DNA from 2 places in the Pseudoalteromonas sp. SG44-8 genome. Region 2 is predicted to be linked to the other one. Evidence: predicted binding sites of a transcription regulator. Region 2 holds the regulator's gene; the other holds the start of a gene.
What was found. Region 2 encodes MetJ, which represses methionine synthesis genes. Its sites were predicted from a motif close to TAGACGTCTAGACGTCTA; they were not measured.
Positions count from the first base shown of each region.

Region 1: the regulator MetJ is predicted to act here: its motif matches at 5,099-5,116, upstream of metE (5-methyltetrahydropteroyltriglutamate--homocysteine S-methyltransferase).

Region 1 is NZ_JACJEQ010000008.1:29,720-39,597, forward strand. Features, by position in the region: gene H5163_RS08715 (ankyrin repeat domain-containing protein) at 1-747, opposite strand, end outside; gene H5163_RS08720 (phospholipid-binding protein MlaC) at 1,008-1,604, opposite strand; gene H5163_RS08725 (acyloxyacyl hydrolase) at 1,843-2,385, shown strand; gene H5163_RS08730 (DUF2897 family protein) at 2,440-2,586, shown strand; gene metE (5-methyltetrahydropteroyltriglutamate--homocysteine S-methyltransferase) at 2,626-4,899, opposite strand; gene H5163_RS08740 (LysR family transcriptional regulator) at 5,189-6,076, shown strand; gene H5163_RS08745 (ElyC/SanA/YdcF family protein) at 6,129-6,893, shown strand; gene H5163_RS08750 (Nif3-like dinuclear metal center hexameric protein) at 6,928-7,680, opposite strand; gene H5163_RS08755 (hypothetical protein) at 7,831-8,202, shown strand; gene H5163_RS08760 (HPP family protein) at 8,236-8,709, opposite strand; gene H5163_RS08765 (TetR/AcrR family transcriptional regulator) at 8,809-9,390, shown strand; gene H5163_RS08770 (amidohydrolase family protein) at 9,437-9,878, opposite strand, start outside.
Region 2 is NZ_JACJEQ010000010.1:74,862-84,739, forward strand. Features, by position in the region: gene hslU (HslU--HslV peptidase ATPase subunit) at 1-87, opposite strand, end outside; gene hslV (ATP-dependent protease subunit HslV) at 99-617, opposite strand; gene H5163_RS10360 (SPOR domain-containing protein) at 698-1,228, opposite strand; gene priA (primosomal protein N') at 1,250-3,436, opposite strand; gene rpmE (50S ribosomal protein L31) at 3,670-3,882, shown strand; gene H5163_RS10375 (malic enzyme-like NAD(P)-binding protein) at 4,447-5,688, shown strand; gene metJ (met regulon transcriptional regulator MetJ) at 5,798-6,118, opposite strand; gene metB (cystathionine gamma-synthase) at 6,354-7,616, shown strand; gene metL (bifunctional aspartate kinase/homoserine dehydrogenase II) at 7,623-9,878, shown strand, end outside.

The DNA of each region.
Region 1 (9,878 bases), on a different contig from region 2:
TTTACCATTTTCATCCGCCAACGTGCCTGTTGCACCTTGCTCTATAAAACGCATCGCCATCGTTTGTTTAGCTGTGTCAAAACGCAAATGCGCCAACAGTGCTTGTTCTAATAGCACCACTGAGTCAACATCTGGTGATACTTGGGTCAATAAGGTGAAATAATCCTTTCCACCAGCAACTTTTTTCGCCGCTAATTCACTTAACGCATTAACGTCATCGATTGAGTCAGGTATAAAGGTGCTAAAACGTTCACGAAAATCAACTTCTTTCCACAGTGCCAAAGCATCTTCAGCACTCATTTTACTGCCCGCATTGAGCGCATACTCGATGATTGTAAAATAGCGTTTTGAGAATAACTGAGATAATAACGTAACGGGTGTTTCTATCGTTGTTTGTGACGCTACAGCTGCATATTTTTCAAGGCGTTGGCAAAGTAATAGCACTAAACTCTCTGGGCTATACTCGTTATCAAAATAGTAATCTTTAGCTGCCGAAATATACTGTTGAGCGGCTTCATCATATTCACAGATATGTTGGAAAAAACACTCTTCAAATGGCTCAAGGGGAGTTAACCAGGTTAAATAATAGATAGGCGGTAGCACAGTTGTACACACGCCATTGTCTTCTTCAGTCGAGCGACAAGCCGGCCATGCTTCTAAAGCGTCTAAAATAAATGCACCGTTTTGCTCAATAAGTCCTTTGACTAATAACGGGTATTCTTTAGGCCAAATAAGTACATTTTCCATTAAAAAAACACAACTCCAGTGTCTATCTTGCTCGGTACAAAGGTCAGTAAAAGAGTTTAACAACTACAAACTGACACTGCGCTTAATATAATTTTAAGTACCCCAGTAAATTAGTGATACCAGTGGGTATGTAAGCGCTTATTCTAGCATACCCAAAACCACACGCTATAGCCAAACCGTGTGATTTTAAAAGAAAATAACAAAGCACCATGCAGTTAACACTGCATGGTGCTTTAGGTTGGAGACTTACTTGAAAATGATTACTTACTGTTAAGCTCAGCTGTCACTTGGTCAAGGCCAACTTCTGAAATTCGTTGAATAACTTCTTTTTGCTTTGCACTGAGTAACGAAATACCTTCAGCGACAATATCATATACTTTCCAGCTACCATCTTTACCTTGGCGAAGCTTAAAGTGTAAGTCAATCGTTGGCGCATTATCTGCAATAATTTGCGTCTTAACCGTGGCAAACTCACCCTCTGCAGCATCGTTACTCTCTTCGAATTTTATTTCTTGCCCGGTATATTTCATTAATGCACTAGCATAGGTAGTGGTTAAGTAATGCTCCACTGCACTTATAAATGCAGTCGCTTGTTGGCGATCGATACCTTTAATGTGCTTACCTAATAATTTATAGGAAACAAATTTAACATCTATATTAGGCATTAAATACTGATCAACAATGTGTGCCATGTCACTTTTACTCGCTGTGCCTTGGCTGTTTATTTTGCCAATTTCACTAAACAGCTGATCGCCTACCTGAGTTAATAACTGATTAGGTGACTGTTGTGTTTGCGCAAACAAGGAAGCACTAAAAACTAGCGCGATTAATAATAAATAACGACCAAGTGAAATCATTGTTGATAAGTCCTAAGTAAATCTTGTAGCGTAATTTACGCTGTTCATAAGAGATTAAAAAGCCTCAAAATAGCACCTTATTAGTGCCAGCACGGCATCAATTGATTTAATCTTTTTATTTCATATTGTTAGCTAAGCTCATGCAATAACACACAGAGTCTGTGAATTTATGCCACTTGAATTAGCCTCCCCCACGCCCTTATTTTGTAAATAACGTTTTCATCTAAAGAGCTTTACCATGTTATTTAAAACATTAACTGTATTGATTTTATTATCTATTTCCATGTTCAGCAGACTATCTTATGGTGCGCCCTATACACTTTCCCCTCATGGCTATGCCATTAATTACATTCAGGGGGAAGGTGATGTTAAAGGCTTAAAATTGGCATACCAATACCATGCTCCGGCACTACAATCATTAATTGAAAATACCCATATTTACTTAGAATCAAGTATTAATATTTGGGAATACGGCGCAGATAATAGCCATCAGACAAATGTTGTCCTTGCAATGTCCCCGGTATTTCAACATCTGATCAGCTCAGTGCGCGGTATTCCTCTGTATTTCGAAGCCGGCATAGGAATTTCATTAGTCAATGACACTCACTTCGCCGGCAAAAATGTGAGTACCCACTACCAGTTTGAAGACCGACTAGGCTTTATTGCTGATTTTGGAAAAACCAAAGCTGCGGTGCGTTATTTACACTATTCAAATGCAGGGTTTAAAAGACCAAACCCAGGTCTTGATTTTATTTCGCTGTCGTTTTCTAGACGTTTTTAACCCTAGAAATCTTTGCTACACTGAGTACTTATAAATGACTCATTAGAGATCACCATGCAAATTTGGCATATACTCATCATCATCTTAGTGTTGGCAATCATTATCGGTAATATTTTGCTGATCAAACACTCAGCAAAAATGGATTTTAAAAAACCAACCGATGAAGATGAACTAAAATCAGAGCAACAAAAAAAGCCCTAACTAAGTTTTGTTAGGGCTTTACATCGTAGGAGATGTTCTTTACTGCAGCTCCTCACGCAGCTCTTTGGTTGCTTTAACCATATTATCAAGAGCTTGTCGCGTTTCTTCCCAACCACGGGTTTTCAAACCACAGTCCGGGTTTACCCATAAACGCGCAACCGGTATTTTTCGTGCGGCTTTATGGATCAACGTTTTCATCCATGCAATATCCGGTACATTCGGAGTGTGAATATCATATACACCTGGACCAATATCATTTGGATAATCAAAATTCTCAAATGCTTCAAGTAGTTCCATGTTAGAACGTGAGGTTTCAATGGTGATCACATCGGCATCCATATCTGCAATCGCGGCAATAATACCGTTAAATTCGGCGTAACACATGTGAGTATGAATTTGTGTTTCATCTTTCACACCGCTTGCTGAGACCCTAAATGCATACGCTGCCCATTCTAAATATGCTTGCCATTGGCTACATTTAAGCGGCATACCTTCACGAAATGCAGGTTCATCAATTTGAATAATATCAATACCGGCATTTTGTAAATCGACCACTTCATCACGTAACGCAAGTGCAATTTGATTAGCGATGGTGGGTTTGTCTAAATCATCACGAATGAATGACCAAAACAGAATAGTTACAGGACCTGTTAGCATGCCTTTCATTTTCTTACTCGTCAGCGACTGTGCGTATTTTGTCCACTGAACCGTCATCGCTTGTTCACGTGATACATCCCCCCAAATTACAGGTGGTTTCACACATCGCGAGCCGTAGCTTTGCACCCAACCAAACTGGGTAAAAGCAAAGCCTTCTAATAGTTCAGCAAAGTATTCAACCATGTCATTACGCTCCGCTTCGCCGTGCACTAACACATCTAAATCAAGCGCCTCTTGCTCTTCAACAGCGTAACGAATTTCTGCTTTCATTTGCCTTTGATAATCATCCGCAGATAATTCACCGGCTTTATAATCACGGCGTGCTTGACGAATTACTTGAGTTTGTGGAAATGATCCTATCGTGGTGGTCGGCAGTAGCGGTAAATTAAGTGCTGCATGTTGTTTTTCAATACGTTGGGAAAATGCATGATTACGCTTACCGTCTTTTGCGGTGAGTGCAGTTACACGCTTTTGTACAGCTGTATTATTTACACGAGTAGAGGTTAAGCGTGCTTTAATAGGTGCTGAATAAGCAACGAGCTCACTGCTATCATTGCTTTCAAGCGCGGCTTTTAATAATGACAACTCTTGGCCTTTTTGTTTTGCAAATGCAAGCCATGAACAAAGCTCATCATCGAGCTTTTCTTCTTGCTCTAAATCAACCGGTGTATGCAGTAAAGAACAAGATGGAGCAAGCCATAGATTATCACCGCGCTTTAGCGCAATGTCTTTTATGCTATTAAATACAACCTCTAAATCAGTACGCCAAATATTACGGCCATTTACTACGCCTAATGATAAAACTTGATCTGTACTTAATAATATATCTAGTTTTGCAACATCAACATTTGTTGCAACACAATCAAAATGTACGCCATCAACAGGGTAACCTGCAATATCATCAAAGTAGGCAGTGACTGAGTCAAAATAACTAGCAAGTAACAACTTCACGCCTTGACCTGCAAGTGCACGAAAGCTTGTTTTTAATGCCTCTTGATAATCTTCTGTCAGCTCTAAACCTAATATAGGCTCATCAACCTGTACCCATTCAATCCCTTGCTGCGCTAATTTAGCGAACACGTGTTGATAAACAGCTAATAGTTTTTCAAGTAAGCTAAGTTTATCAAACTCCTCACCTGCACATTTTGCTAAGTAAAGATAAGTGACTGGGCCGACCAATACTACTTTTGCATTGTGCCCCAATGCTTGTGCTTGAGTAACTTGCTCGAATAACTCAGTCCAGGTTAGTTGAAACTGCTGATCATGAGTTAGCTCTGGAACTATGTAATGATAATTAGTATTAAACCACTTTGTCATTTCGCTTGCTGCACATGAACAACCGCTTGGTGCGCGACCACGCCCAATACGAAATAATGTATCAAGATCAATGCTACCATCCGCTTTTTGATGACGCTTGGGCACTGCGCCAATCAATAAAGAGGTAGATAACACATGGTCATACCAAGCAAAGTCACCTACCGGTAATAAATCAATCCCAGCATCTGCTTGAAGAGCCCAATTTTCTGCGCGGATCGTCTTACCTTGTTCAAGCAACTGCGCTTGGCTGATTTTACCAGCCCAGTATGATTCTACTGCAAATTTTAGTTCACGCTTTCTACCTATGCGAGGAAAACCTAAGTTATGTAATTGTGCCATGTTGAAATTCCCTTCCAGCTGTTTAGATAGCTAAAACCATAAACCTATACCTGACATCAAACAATTGATGCTTCCTCAGTTTCAACTTGAGGTAAATTCATGGAAATATTTTTTTGCAAACTCAAAAAATATAATGACAACGCTGTCAAATATGATGCCATAGTATATTTGTAAATTTCACGTAAAAAAATGGGGTTTATAGCCATCTAGACGTTGATGCATCTTAATTTAAGGCGTATTATGGCTGTAATCTGAGTTAAACTCACCTTTACCATGAGAATTATTAAAGATGATTGATGTAAAACACTTAAAGACCATCGCAACCTTGAAAGAAACCGGTTCCTTGGTAAATACTGCGCGCGAATTATTTTTGACTCAATCCGCTTTGTCTCATCAAATCAAAGATTTAGAAAACAAACTTGATTGCCAACTATTTGAACGTAAAACTCAACCGGTGCGCTTTACCCCACAAGGTATGCTATTACTTGAACTTGCCAGCGAAGTACTCCCGCGTGTTGAAGCAACCAAATGCCGTTTAAAAGAAAGTCTTAATCAACCAATTTCACAATTACGACTTAGTGTTGAATGCCATGCTTGTTTTCATTGGTTATTACCAACAATTAAAGAATTCAATAACTTTTGGCCTGATATCAAAGTTGATTATGAGCGCGGCTTTAGTTATGACGCTATTCCTGATCTGCTCAGTGATGAATTAGATTTAGTACTCACTTCAGACATTCGTGAACCAGATAAACTTGAATACGCACATTTATTTGATTTTAAACTTAAATTAATTGTTGCTCCTGATCATGAACTAGCGAAAAAAGCCTATGTAACGGCACTTGATTTGAAAAACGAGACGATTATTTCGTACCCTATTCCACGAGAGCGTCAGGATATCTTCAAACATTTTATTCAAAATGCACGTTTTGATGGCACCTTGAAAACCGTAGATCAGGGCTTGCTCATTTTTCAGCTTGTCAGTGCCGGAATGGGGGTTGCAGCATTACCGGATTGGTTAGTAACACCATATGAAAGCCAAGGACTCATTAAGTCGATTCCATTAGGCGCACTGGGATTAACCCGTCCAATGTATTTAGCCATGAAAAAGAATATGAAAGATAACCCAGTGTATCGCCACTTTTTAAATACCTGTAAGTTAAATAACGGTCGATAAAATAGGTTTAACCCAGTAGCATACAGAAAACCCCTTTATGTGTGCTACTGTGATGTTTGAACTGAAAAAAATCCTCGGTGCAATGCTGATGCCATTGCCTCTGTTTGCTCTACTGTGCTTTGTTTGCTTATTAATCGCACTGCGTACCAAGAAAGTCAGCGTATTTATTGGTTTAATCGCAATCACCAGTTTATTGCTGATTAGTACCCCTTTTATTGGTCAAAAAATAATTGCTCCAAATTCACAGTTAAAGTATATTTTTGATACAAGTAAACAGCCGATACTCGATAAAATAGTGGTACTTGGTTGTGATATAAATCCTAACCCAAAACTTAACGCCAATAGCCAACTTGGTAATTGTGCTAAAAGCCGCCTAATCGAAGGTATGCGCTTAGCATATGTGTACCCACAAGCTCAACTTATTGTTTCAGGTGGCGGTTACAATAAAGTGACCAACAGTAGTTTGATGCAACAAACCGCGATAAGTTTAGGTATTGATGCGCAGCGTATTAAACAAAATCCTACGGCTATGGATACCGCCGATGAAGCACGGCTTTTAGCACCTGCTCTAGTTGATTTTAAAGTTGCACTGGTAACTTCGGCAAGTCACATGGCACGAGCAAAAGATCTATTTAATAGCCAAGGCGTTGATGTTATTCCCGCCGCCACTGATTTTTACGATTTCTCAGCGTGGCCTCATCACAAACAATATATTCCGAGTGTTGAAGTATTAAAGGCAGTCACAAGTTATTGGCATGAAGTAATCGGTAGTACGTGGATAAGTGTGCGCCGCTGGATTGATCCAGAAGCGCTTTAACATCTCACTCACTTAAAGTGAAGTAGCTGGCAACTCAAACTGGGTTGTCTATATCAATAAAGGTTACATCAAAGCCATGTTGCTCAGCCAATAACTCACCGAGCGCTTTTATGCCATAGCGTTCGGTGGCGTGATGGCCTGCGGCAAAAAAATCGATCTTTTGCTCACGAGAACTGTGAATGGTCTGCTCTGAAGCCTCGCCTGTTAAATAGGCATCAATCCCCTGGCTAGCAGCCAAATCAATATAACCTTGACCACCTCCAGTACACCAAGCGATGGTCTCAATTAGCTCATCACGTACTAGGCTAACTAAAGGTTCACGAGCGAGCACTGTTGATATTTTTTGTGCAAATTGCTCACCACTCATTGGGATTTTTAAACGCCCTTTGACTGCGACACTATTTGCTACAGGCTCCAAACCATCGAGTATTTCTAAATCAAGTAGCTGTGCTAATTGCGCGTTATTACCGATTGCTGGATGCACATCAAGAGGTAAATGATAGGCAAATAAATTGATATCATGATTAAGTAACGCAGCTATGCGACGCTTTTTCATACCGGTAATAGGTTGCGCTTCACCTTTCCAGAAGTAACCATGATGAACCAATATTGTATCTGCGCCATGTGCAATTGCAGCATCGATTAATGCTTGACTAGCAGTGACACCTGTAACAATTTTTTTAATCTGTTCACGTCCTTCGACTTGTAGCCCATTTGGGCAAAAGTCTTGAATAGAATCAGGTCTTAAAATGGTATTTAGTAATTGGTTAAATTCTCTGCGCTGCATTTTTTTATTCCAGATTAGCGTTAAATTTTGTGCAAATTTTGGCGTTTATAGGGCTAAAATGGAAGGAAAATCGTAAAAAATTGAAAAGTAAGTCAAAAATAGGTATAAATAAATATTCTCAATCTGTGTTTACAACGTATAGGGCCTCTGATGAGCAAACTAGACAAAACAGAAGTATTAAATGCCTTTGAAGCAGCATACCAAGCAGCCAATGGTAAGAAACCTGAAATCACCAGCAAACCTGGTTGGTACAGCATCGACGGCGGCAAAAACTTGCGCCTTGCAGAAGTTGCTGAATTAACAGAGCAGCTAACTTCAGGCGATACGTCTGCACAACCTGCAGCAACAGCACCTGCTAAGAAAACTAAAACTAAATCAGCAGTGCCAGCTAAAGCAGCTGTTAAAAAACCACCATTTACTATAACAACAGCTAATGAAGAAGGTTACACTGCCGAAGAGTTTTGGATTGTGTACCTAGCTAAAAAAGATCACGATTGCCGCTTACCTCGCGGTGTTGTGTAATAACTTTAGACTCATAGCATAAAAAAACCGCTTTTAAGCGGTTTTTTTATGGCCAACAACGTTGAGTTTTGTATTCAACCACCCTGATATATACCCACAGATAACAATAAACACGGTACCAACAAGAACTGGCATAATCAAAAAGTCCCAACTTTGACCACTGACCATAATCAAAATAGGGTTGGCCCCTGCTGCAGGATGTATGGTGTTAGTCAACATCATTACGGTCACAGCTAATCCAGTCGCAATAGCAATACTGATCGGATCCACGCCTATAAAACTAATAAAAGCCAAACCTATCACGGCAGTGATGAAATGCCCTACAATAACATTTTTTGCTTTTGCTAAAGGGCTGTTTGGTACACCAAACACCAGTACCGCAGTTGCGCCAAATGGTGCCATAAGCCATACACCATAATTCCCTAAACTTTCTAAATATGCTAATACCGAAAGTGTCAGTGCTGAAAAGATACCCGCGATAACGGCTTTGTAAAATACATCATTCATTAATATTACTTCCTTCAGCGGTAGACCGACTTGTCTACATTTAGATGATAGACAATTCGGTCTACTTATGTCAAGCTTACTTTTTGACTAGGAGCAACCATGGATAAACGTACCCAGATAATTAATACCGCACTCAGTGCGTTCTATCAAAGAGGGATCCATGCGGTAGGCATTAATGAAATACTTAAAGAAGCAGGTGTTGCAAAAAAAACGCTTTATAATCATTTTGTCAGTAAAGATGAGTTGATCTGTGCGTGTTTAGAGCTCAGAGATCAGCGCTTTAATCAGTGGTTGTATGAACAATTAGAAAACTGCAATACCCCCTTCGAAGTGGCTGATGCACTTTTTAGCGCACTCTCCGCTTGGATAGACAATAAAGTCTCTGAGCTTGGACCTTTTAATGGCTGTTTTTTTATTAATACCGCAGCGGAGTTTCCACACAGCGAGCACCCTATCGCGATGCTTTGCAAAGCACACAAAGAATCAGTTTTACAGTTATTGTTCGATAAACTCTCACACACAGAACAACTTAAAGGTCAGTTAGAAAAAACCATACAGTTAGCACAATTATTAATGACCTTAAAAGAAGGTATGATCTGTCAGGCTAGAGTGACGCACTCCAGTAATACACTAATGCAAGACCCAGTATTATTACGCCAACTTATAGCAAGTAGCATATAAAAAAAGCGGCTATTCAGCCGCTTTTGATTGTTTATAACACTAATAATTACTTATCTTCAAAGTACAATTTGTCGCGTGCTTTTTTGCCAACTTCATTCATAGTCGCGGCATCAAATAACCGACCGTTGATCATCGTATAATCAACTTTATCTGTATCACGAATATTAGTCAGTGGATTACCATCGATCACCATTAAGTCAGCCAGTTTACCGACTTCCAATGAGCCGATATTCTGATCAAGGCCGATGTACTTGGCCGGATCAAGCGTCGCCGCACGAATAGCTTCCAGTGGACTCATACCACCTTGAGCAAACATCCAAATCTCCCAGTGCGCTGCAAGGCCTTCGCGCTGACCATGTGCACCTAGATTCACTAAAACACCTAAATCTTGTAGCTCTTTTGCTACCCGTGCATTGTTAAAGTGATTATAGTGGTGATCGGGTGCTTTAACACGGCGCATTGAACGTGGTAGTAATTGGTTTTTTGGC
Region 2 (9,878 bases):
AATAGCCACTGCTTTTTTTGCTTTTGCTTGACCAATTATATGCAGGTCAAGTTCATGAACGATTTCTCTGGGAGTCATATCAGACATAGCAGTTCCTATTACAATTCTTCGATGGTTTGAAAGTTATTTGTGAATACACAAATATTGCCGGCAATTGTCAGGCTTTTTTCAACAATTTCGCGGGCGCTTAAATCGGTGTTTTCAAGTAGGGCAGTTGCAGCTGATTGGGCAAAGTTACCACCACTACCAATGGCAATTAAATCATTTTCAGGCTGCACAACATCACCGTTACCAGTAATTATCAGTGAGGCTGTGGAGTCGGCAACAGCAAGTAATGCTTCGAGTTTGCGCAAGGCGCGATCGCTACGCCAATCTTTAGCCATTTCAACAGCGGCTTTGGTTAGATTGCCTTGGTGCATTTCAAGCTTGCTTTCAAAACGTTCGAACAGGGTGAAGGCATCAGCAGTGCCGCCAGCAAAACCGGCGATCACTTTGCCATTATAAAGGCGTCGAACTTTGCGGGCGTTGCCCTTCATTACGGTGTTACCAAGTGAAACTTGGCCATCGCCACCAATGACGACTTTATCGCCGCGACGTACACTTACAATAGTGGTCATGTTATTCCTCATCATCGAGTCGCAGGGGCGACTCGTTAAAAGCGATTGATGATGAGTTAATATGGGTTAATGGGCTAAAATCAAGTCCAATTCCAAATTCCGCAACCAGTTATTTTGCTACGCTTTAGTTTGTTTTTATCACTTTCGGCTAAACGTTTGGTTTTATAAGGACCTAAACGCACTTTATACCAGACACCGTTAGTGCCGGTTGTTTCACGAATTTCGGCGATTAATCCGGCAAATGCAATTTTAGCTTTTAAGGTTTCTGCTTGGCCATGGGTTCTGAATGAGCCGCATTGCATTACATAAGGGCCTTTTTGTTCAAGCTCTCTTACTTCAACTTGAATTTCATGCTCTTTGATTTCTTTTATGAATTCAGGAGGGCGTGGTTTAGGCAACTCTTGTTGCACTTTTGCAGGTGTTGGGTTTGCTTGTTGTTCAACCAGCTTTGGATCTGCATTGGTTTTGACATACCATAAACCAAAACTAAAACCGCCAACAAGTAGCACGGTAACCAGTACTAATAATACGGGGAATGGTTTTTTCGGTGGCGCTGTTTTTTTGCTGTTACGGTTGCCCGGTTTTTTATTAATAAAATCGTGTTGTGCCATGGTGGTATTGGGCTTTTAACCTTAAATCATATCTATTGGATCTACATCTAAGCTCCATCGCACCTTTTGCGCTAATTTACTGGTACTTAAGTAGTCTACCATTTGCGCGAGATATTGGTGTAATAGAGGGCGTTCGAGCGCTTGAATATGCAATTGAAAGCGATATTTCCCTGCAATTCGCTCGAGCGGTGCAGGGATCGGACCTAGCAATTGTATACCAGTTAGACCTTGGACTGGAACTAAATCTGTTAAAAAATCGACCACTTGCTTTATGTTGTGACCTTCGGCGCGGACAATCGCCATATTAGTTATTGGTGGTAGCTGTGCGTCATCGCGCTCTTGCAGTGCAAAACGGGCGAAATCTTGATAACCATTATTGACTAAATCTTGTAATAAAGGATGCTCGGGAAAGTGAGTTTGCAATAATACATGACCAGGTTCGCCACTGCGCCCAGCACGGCCAGCCACCTGAGTAACCAATTGTGCTAAATGCTCTGTGGCGCGAAAGTCGCACGAGTACAAGCCGCCGTCGACATCAAGGATCAATACTAAGCTCACATCAGCAAAGTGATGACCTTTGGCAAGCATTTGGGTGCCAACTAAAATCCGTGCACCGCCTTGGTTTATATCGTCTAGGGCTTTTTCTAAACTGCCTTTACGACGCGTTGAGTCGCGGTCAATCCGGCTAATCGGGGTATCAGGAAACTCGGTTGTTAAAAACTCTTCTATTTGTTCGGTGCCTTTGCCGTTAGGAAATATTTGTGTACTACCACAGTCTGGACACTGATGCGGCACGTGTTCTTGTTCACCGCAGTGATGGCAAATCATCTGGCCGATGGCTTTGTGAAAAGTCGCACTAGTGCTGCAACGTGTGCACTCACTTAACCAACCACATTCATGGCAAATCAGGGTAGGCGAAAAACCGCGACGGTTTAAAAATACCATCACTTGTTTGCCTCGTTTTAAATGCTGACGCATAGTGGCAAGACTGGCATGAGCTATACCAGCTTGATCCGGCTGGCCTTTCATATCAATCAGCTGAAATTTATTGTCGGTACTGGTTTGCGCACGTTGTGTTAGGCTCAGTAGTTGGTATTTATTATGAATTGCCTTATGCAAGGTTTCGAGCGCCGGGGTTGCTGAGCCTAAGATCAGCGGTATTTTATGTTGAAAAGCGCGGTATGCGGCTAAATCACGGGCATGGTAACGTAAGGTATCTTGTTGTTTAAATGAACCGTCATGTTCTTCATCAACAATGATCATACCAAGCTTTAAAAATGGTAAAAAGATACTCGAACGTGTACCAATCACAATTGCGCAACTGGCTTTTTCACAAAAGCGCCAAGTTTGTAAGCGTTCGTTATCGGTCAGTGCTGAATGCCACAGCATAATCGGCGTATCAGGAAAGCGACGACGAAATCGATTAACCGTTTGTGGCGTAAGGCCAATTTCAGGCACTAGTACGAGTGCTTGTTCACCGCGTTTTAAAACCTCTTCAAGGCATTGTAAGTAAACCTCGGTTTTACCACTGCCAGTGACACCTTCTAGTAAAAAGCTATTGAAACCGACCGCTTGATTAATGGTGGTACAGGCTACTGCTTGCTCTTTATTTAAAGTCGGCTTAGTGCCTACGGTGGGAAGTTGTTGTTGCCATTGGTTGTCGTGTTCAATCGTTTGGCTGATCAGCTCCTTGTTAAGTAAGCTGTCGATAGTTTTTTTACTAAACCCCAGCGCTTTTAATTCTGTAAGTGATGATTTACCCGAATCTGCCAGTTGTTTGAGTAAGCTTAGTTGGCTCTTTGCTTTTAAAGACGGTAATTTAGCGCCTTTTTCAGTTAGTGCCACCATACTAATACTGCTTTTATCTGGGCACAGTCCTTGACGCAGCGCGCCAGGCAGGGCGATATGAATTGTTTCACCTAGTGGGTAGCAATAATAGCGCGCAGTAAAACGCAATAATTCGATATGTCGCTCTGATAAAACGGCTTCATCATCAATCACTTCAAGCACTGCTTTAAGTTTATTAACCGGCACATCGGTGTTGGTTTTTAGCGCCAGTACTACCGCAACTTTGCGCTGATTACCAAATGGCACCCATACCCGCGCACCGACTTTAGGCATCACCGATAAACCATCGAGTTGCTCTGGAATGCGATAATCAAAGGTGCGATGCAACGGTACTTTTATAGCAACTTCAACAAAACTCATAACAACCCAAACAAGAACGAATAAGGGAGTTAATGTACTAAAATTATGGCTGAAAACCTACCTGCAAATATCTTCTTTAAAACTTTTGTTCATTTTATTAGCAAAAACGACATTTAAAGCTTGTAGCAAGTGGGGTTGTTGCTTAGAATACGCGTCCTAAATAATTTGTTTTAACGACGTATGGTGCCAGACTCCGGGTTTGGAGAGCGATGCGGCCTTAACTAGAGGTTTCTATGAAAGAAGGTATTCACCCTAAGTACGAAGTAATTTCAGCATCATGTTCATGTGGAAATAAATTCGAAACTCGTTCTACTCTGTGTAAAGACATTCACTTAGACGTATGTTCTGCGTGTCACCCGTTTTACACTGGTAAGCAAAAAGTTTTAGACACAGGTGGCCGTGTTGATCGCTTTAACAAGCGTTTCGGTTCACTTAGCAGCAAGTAATTCTTGTTGTTTTGTCGGAAAAAGCACCTTAGGGTGCTTTTTTTTATGCCTGCTATTTATTAAAAACACCGCCTTTTAGTCTTTATTTCTTGCTCTAGTGCTCCAGCTTTACGCATTCATTATGTTGTGACTATTTCCCACTTTTATATCCAGTATAGCGAGTAAATAACAGACAAATAGTGATTTGTTGACTATATTGTCATTCTCGTTAAAGCGATAAATTAAACGTTTTTGTCGGTAAAGTTAGGTCTTTTGCGGTTAAATGTTGTTAACGTCTTACTTTGATGGTTTTTAGTCATAGGCCATTATTTTTGCTTTAAAGCGTTGCATAATGAGCATTTTAAGATGGGTTTTTTGATGCTTTGTGGCGTTTTTATAGCCGAAAATTGAAGCTTTTTTGCAAAAAATGCTGACAAAACGCATAAAATTAACGGATATAGCATATAACAGGATAGACCTGATATTGCTTGAATTTAATTATAATATAGGTATCGTTCCCTATAAGATATAAGAACTGCTTACTCTCACTTTCAACTTAACTTACTTGCAGGATAAAATCGCGTTATGTCAGACTTTCGTGAACAAGCTTTACATTACCATTCGCACCCCGTTCCAGGAAAAATTAGCGTTGAGCTTACAAAGCCAGCTGAAACCGTACAGGATCTTGCACTCGCATACAGCCCCGGTGTTGCAGAACCGGTACGTGAAATAGCTGCTGATCCCGCTAATGCCTACAAATACACCGGTAAAGGCAATATGGTTGCGGTTATTACTAACGGCACCGCTATTTTAGGTTTAGGTAACTTAGGTCCATTGGCTTCAAAACCGGTTATGGAAGGTAAAGCGTTATTATTTAAACGCTTTGCGGGTCTAGATTCGATAGATATTGAGGTGAAACACAATACCACCGAAGATTTCATCAATACAGTTGCTAACATAGCTGATACGTTTGGCGGTATTAACTTAGAAGACATTAAAGCGCCAGAGTGTTTTGAAATAGAAAAAGCATTGATCGAGCGTTGTAGCATTCCAGTGTTCCACGACGATCAACACGGTACCGCGATTGTAACGGCTGCTGGTATGATCAACGCACTTGAAGTACAAGGCAAAGAAATCGAAGATGCGATTATCGTTTGTTTAGGAGCCGGTGCCGCAGCGGTTGCGTGTATGGAGCTACTGATCAAGTGTGGCGCATTGCGTGAACATATTTACATGTTAGATCGTAAAGGCGTTATTCATACTCGTCGTGATGATTTAAACGAGTACAAACAGTTATTCGCTAACAATACAGATAAGCGCACACTGCAAGATGTTATTGCTGATGCCGATGTATTTGTTGGTGTATCTGGCCCGAATTTACTTTCTCCTGACGATCTTAAGCTAATGGCTGATCGACCTGTAGTGTTTGCCTGTTCAAACCCAGATCCAGAAATCTCTCCAGTGCTTGCTCATGGTGCTCGCGATGATTTAATCATGGCAACGGGTCGTTCAGATTATCCAAACCAAGTTAACAACGTGCTGTGTTTCCCATTTATTTTCCGTGGTGCGCTAGATGTGCGTGCAAGCAAAATTAATGATGAAATGAAAATTGCTGCGGTTGACGCTATTCGTAGCATTGCTAAAGAACCAGTACCAGCGGAAGTATTAAAAGCGGCGGGTGTTGAGACACTTGAATTTGGTGCGCAGTATATTATTCCAAAACCGATGGATCCGCGTTTATTACCGCGCATTGCCAAAGCAGTAGCGCAAGCGGCAATTGATTCTGGTGTTGCACAAATTGATATGCCGGAAAACTACATGGAGTAGCTGCTTAGCTGCAATTGGTAATGGCACAATAATAAAAACCTCAGTAACTTACGTTACTGAGGTTTTTTTGTAGCCCATTCCTGAAGCAGGAATATATACAAATGATAACTTAATCTTCGTTGAGTACAGGTACTTCGAGACCCATTTCAAGCATGATTTTTTTCACTTCTTCAGGCACTTTCTCTGGATTATCTTTACGTAAATCTTCATCGTTTGGCAGTGGTTGGCCAGTAAATGCGTGTAAAAATGCTTCACAAAGTAATTCGCTATTTGTTGCATGGCGAAGATTATTAATTTGACGACGAGTACGCTCATCAGTCAAAACTTTTAATACATTTAGCGGGATCGAAACGGTGATCTTTTTAACTTGTTCTGATTTTTTCCCGTGTTCTGCGTATGGGTGAATATATTCACCATTCCATTTAGCCATAGGATGTATCGTTGCCTCAGGTTGTTAATTGTTTGCGCGACCTTTTGCAGCGCAAAGATGGCGAAATTCTATCGTGTTAAAAAAGATAGTCAAATACTTGTTTTTTAGCCATCTAGCGGCTTAAATGTTTTTACTTCTAATCTTGCGGCTAAAACCGCATAAATGCTTTGACTTATTAAATTTGATCCTCTAACCTTTTAGACGTCTAAACATCCATTTAATTGTAGGTGACGGTATGAGTCAAAAGAATAAAGCAACCATTGCAGTACGCAATGGTATTGATGCAGATAAACATCACGGCGCGGTTGTGCCTCCCATTCATTTATCGACCACCTACTCATTTGCTGATTTTGATAAAAAGCGCCAATATGATTATGGCCGTAGCGGCAACCCAAACCGTGATTTACTCGCTGAAACGCTCGCTAAGCTTGAAGGTGGCGCTAAGGGGATTATCACTGCAACGGGCATGGCTGCGGTGCATTTAGCTACTCAGCTGCTAAACAGTGACGATACTTTAGTGATCCCACATGATTGCTATGGCGGTAGTTACCGCTTATTCACCTCACTTGAAAAGCGTGGCTTATTAAAGTTAGTGGTTTTAGATTTAACTAAATCTGAAAATCATCAAAAAATTCTTGAGATAAAACCAAAGCTAATTTGGATTGAAACACCGAGTAATCCTATCTTACGGTTAACCGATATTAAAGCGATCACCACGATTGCTAAGCAGTGCGGTGCGTTGGTTGGTGCCGATAACACATTTTTATCACCTGCTTTGCAAAACCCAATTGAGTTTGGTGTTGATATTGTGGTGCATTCGACCACTAAATATATTAACGGTCACTCAGATGTTGTTGGTGGTGCGGTGATCGCCGCTACCCAAGAGTTGGGTGATGAGCTTGCTTGGTGGGCTAATAACATTGGCATTACCGGTGCCCCGTTTGATAGCTACTTAACGTTACGTGGTTTACGTACTTTGAATGTTCGTTTACGTCAGCATCAAGAAAATGCCTTTATTATTGCCCAATATCTAGAAAACTCCCCTTATGTAAGCCAAGTATATTACCCTGGATTAGTATCTCATCCACAGCATGAACTCGCTAAACAGCAGCAACGTGGTTTTGGTGGCATGGTAAGCTTTGATATCAAAGGTGATATTAATGATGCTGCAGAATTTTTGACCAGCTTAGAAGAATTTAGCTTAGCTGAGTCATTAGGTGGGGTTGAGAGTTTGATTTGTCACCCTGCAACTATGACCCACGCAGGTATGGAGGCAACTGCTCGTCTTGCTGCGGGAGTAGGTGATACCCTGATCCGTATTTCGGTGGGCATTGAAGATGTAAAAGATTTAATCGCTGACTTAGATCGTGTATTCAATAAAGTGAAACCAGGTCAAGCTCAGCACGGCGCAAAAGTAATCGCTTCCTCTGTTCAACAACAAGATGATGAGCAATCAAGCTCATTTAAACTGACTCCTGCACATACGGCTTTGTGGTAATAAAAAATGGTAAATATAGTTCATAAATTTGGTGGTTCTAGCCTTAGTTCTGCAGAGCGTTATCAGGCCGTAGCAAATATTATTCTAGCCCATACGGAAGCCGGTGATTGTGTGGTGGTATCCGCAGCCGGTAAAACTACTAATACGTTAGTTACGCTATGGCAGAGTTACCAGCAAGGTGATCAACAGGCAGTGAGTGATATTTTATTGCAGCTTGATAATCATCAACGTACTTTGATCGAGCAGTTATTGAGTCCAGCAGCGCGACATACGGCATTAAACGTATTAGAACAAGAGCTAGCCTTAATTGCACAGCAAACTCAACAGCAAAGCTTACAGGAAGCCGCATTGCTTGCTCACGGTGAAGTTTGGTCGGCACGATTATTGGCTAGCTATTTAAAACAGTTAAATGTTGCAGCTCAAGATGTTGATGCTCGTCAATTGTTTACCCTTAATGATGGGCAATTATTACATCAAAAAAATCAACAAGCCTGTGCCGAGTTAATTTCAGCCAATTGCATTAATATTGTTACTGGTTTTATAGCCGCTGATTGCCAAGCAAATACAGTTACTTTGGGGCGCAATGGCAGTGATTACAGCGCGACTTTGTTAAGCAGTTATTGTCATGCTAGTCAGGTATCAATTTGGACTGATACCCAAGGGGTGTTTAGTACCGACCCTCGTAAAGTAAAAAAAGCGATTAAGTATTCTAAAGTATGTCGTGGCCAAGCAAACTTACTGGCGCGTTTGGGCAACCCAGTGTTACATGCTAAAACTCTCTCGCCATTAAAAAATACTGATATCAAATTAGTCGTTCGCAGTAGTTACGACAGCGAAGCTAGCGCGACAGAAATTGTCAAAGAAGGTTACAGCAAAGCTAAGCGTTTTATCACTACCTTAGAAAATATTGATTTACTGCGTATTGATCAGCTGCGTGGCGGTGAAATTGGCGAATTAAGTCAGCTTATTCAACACAGCTTGCATCATTTTATTAAAAACGGCGATACCTACTTACTAGTGCCGGCAGCAGCGACTCATCAGGTGGTGAGTCATTTGCAAGGGCGCGCTAATATTATTGAGTCGAACTTACATGGTTGCGCTGTTGTGGCGCCACGAAATGATGTAGCGCAATTATTTGAACAAGCAACGCAAGTGCTTAGTGAGCAAAGTTTAGTGCCGCGCTTTAGCCATCAAGACGCAGACTACATATTACTACTAACGGATCAATCTATTGATAGTGATGTATTGACCTTATTGCATGATAAGTTGATTAACAAAGGCCAAGAGCTTGCCATTATTGTTGCTGGCCTTGGTAATGTTGGTGAAGTATTTATTGAGCAACTAAGTCAGCAGCTTAATCGTTTGCAGCAACACTTCAGCGTTAAGCTGGTTGGTTTATTACGCTCGCGCTCTATGTTGTTCAGCCCAAGTGGTATCGTGCTTGAGCAATGGCAGTCACAGTGGCAAAACGAAGCAATAGATTACCAAGAAGCTGATTTACTGACACGTATCAGCGAACTCGATTACGAACACAAAGTGCTGATTGATATTACTGCTAGTGAAGCGTTTAGTAAGCTTTACCCGGCGTTTGTTAATTTAGATTGTCACCTGATCAGTGCTAATAAATATGCGGGCACTGCAAATAATGACTGGTATCAAAATTTACGCCGTAATTTAGCTGAACGTAACTTACTATGGCGTTATAACACCAGTGTTGGTGCGGGTTTACCAATTAATTTTGCGTTAGCTGATTTACAAAACAGTGGCGACAGTATTACCCATATTGAAGGCGTGTTCTCAGGCACTTTATCGTGGTTGTGTAGCAGTTATGATGGAAGTGTGGCGTTTTCCGATTTAGTGTTGCAAGCGCAGCAAATGGGTTACACCGAGCCTGATCCACGAGAAGATTTATCAGGGCGTGATATGCAGCGCAAACTGCTTATTTTAGCCCGTGAATTAGGGCTCACCTTAGAGCTTGATGAGATTGGCTTAACACCGTTGATGCCAGAGCAACTAGCGCAAGGTGATTGGCAGTCTTTTTTAGCTAATAAGCAGTTGCTTGATGACTTTATTGCTGAAAAAGCGCAGTTAGCTGCCAAAGAAAACAAAGTACTGCGTTATACCGGTGCGTTAACAATTGCTGATGGCAAAGTAACCGCTAAAGTCGGTTTGGCTTATGCAACACAGGGTGATGCCTTAGCTAACTTAACTCCAGGTGATAATATCTTTGTTATCAACAGTCAGTGGTATAGCGATAATGCG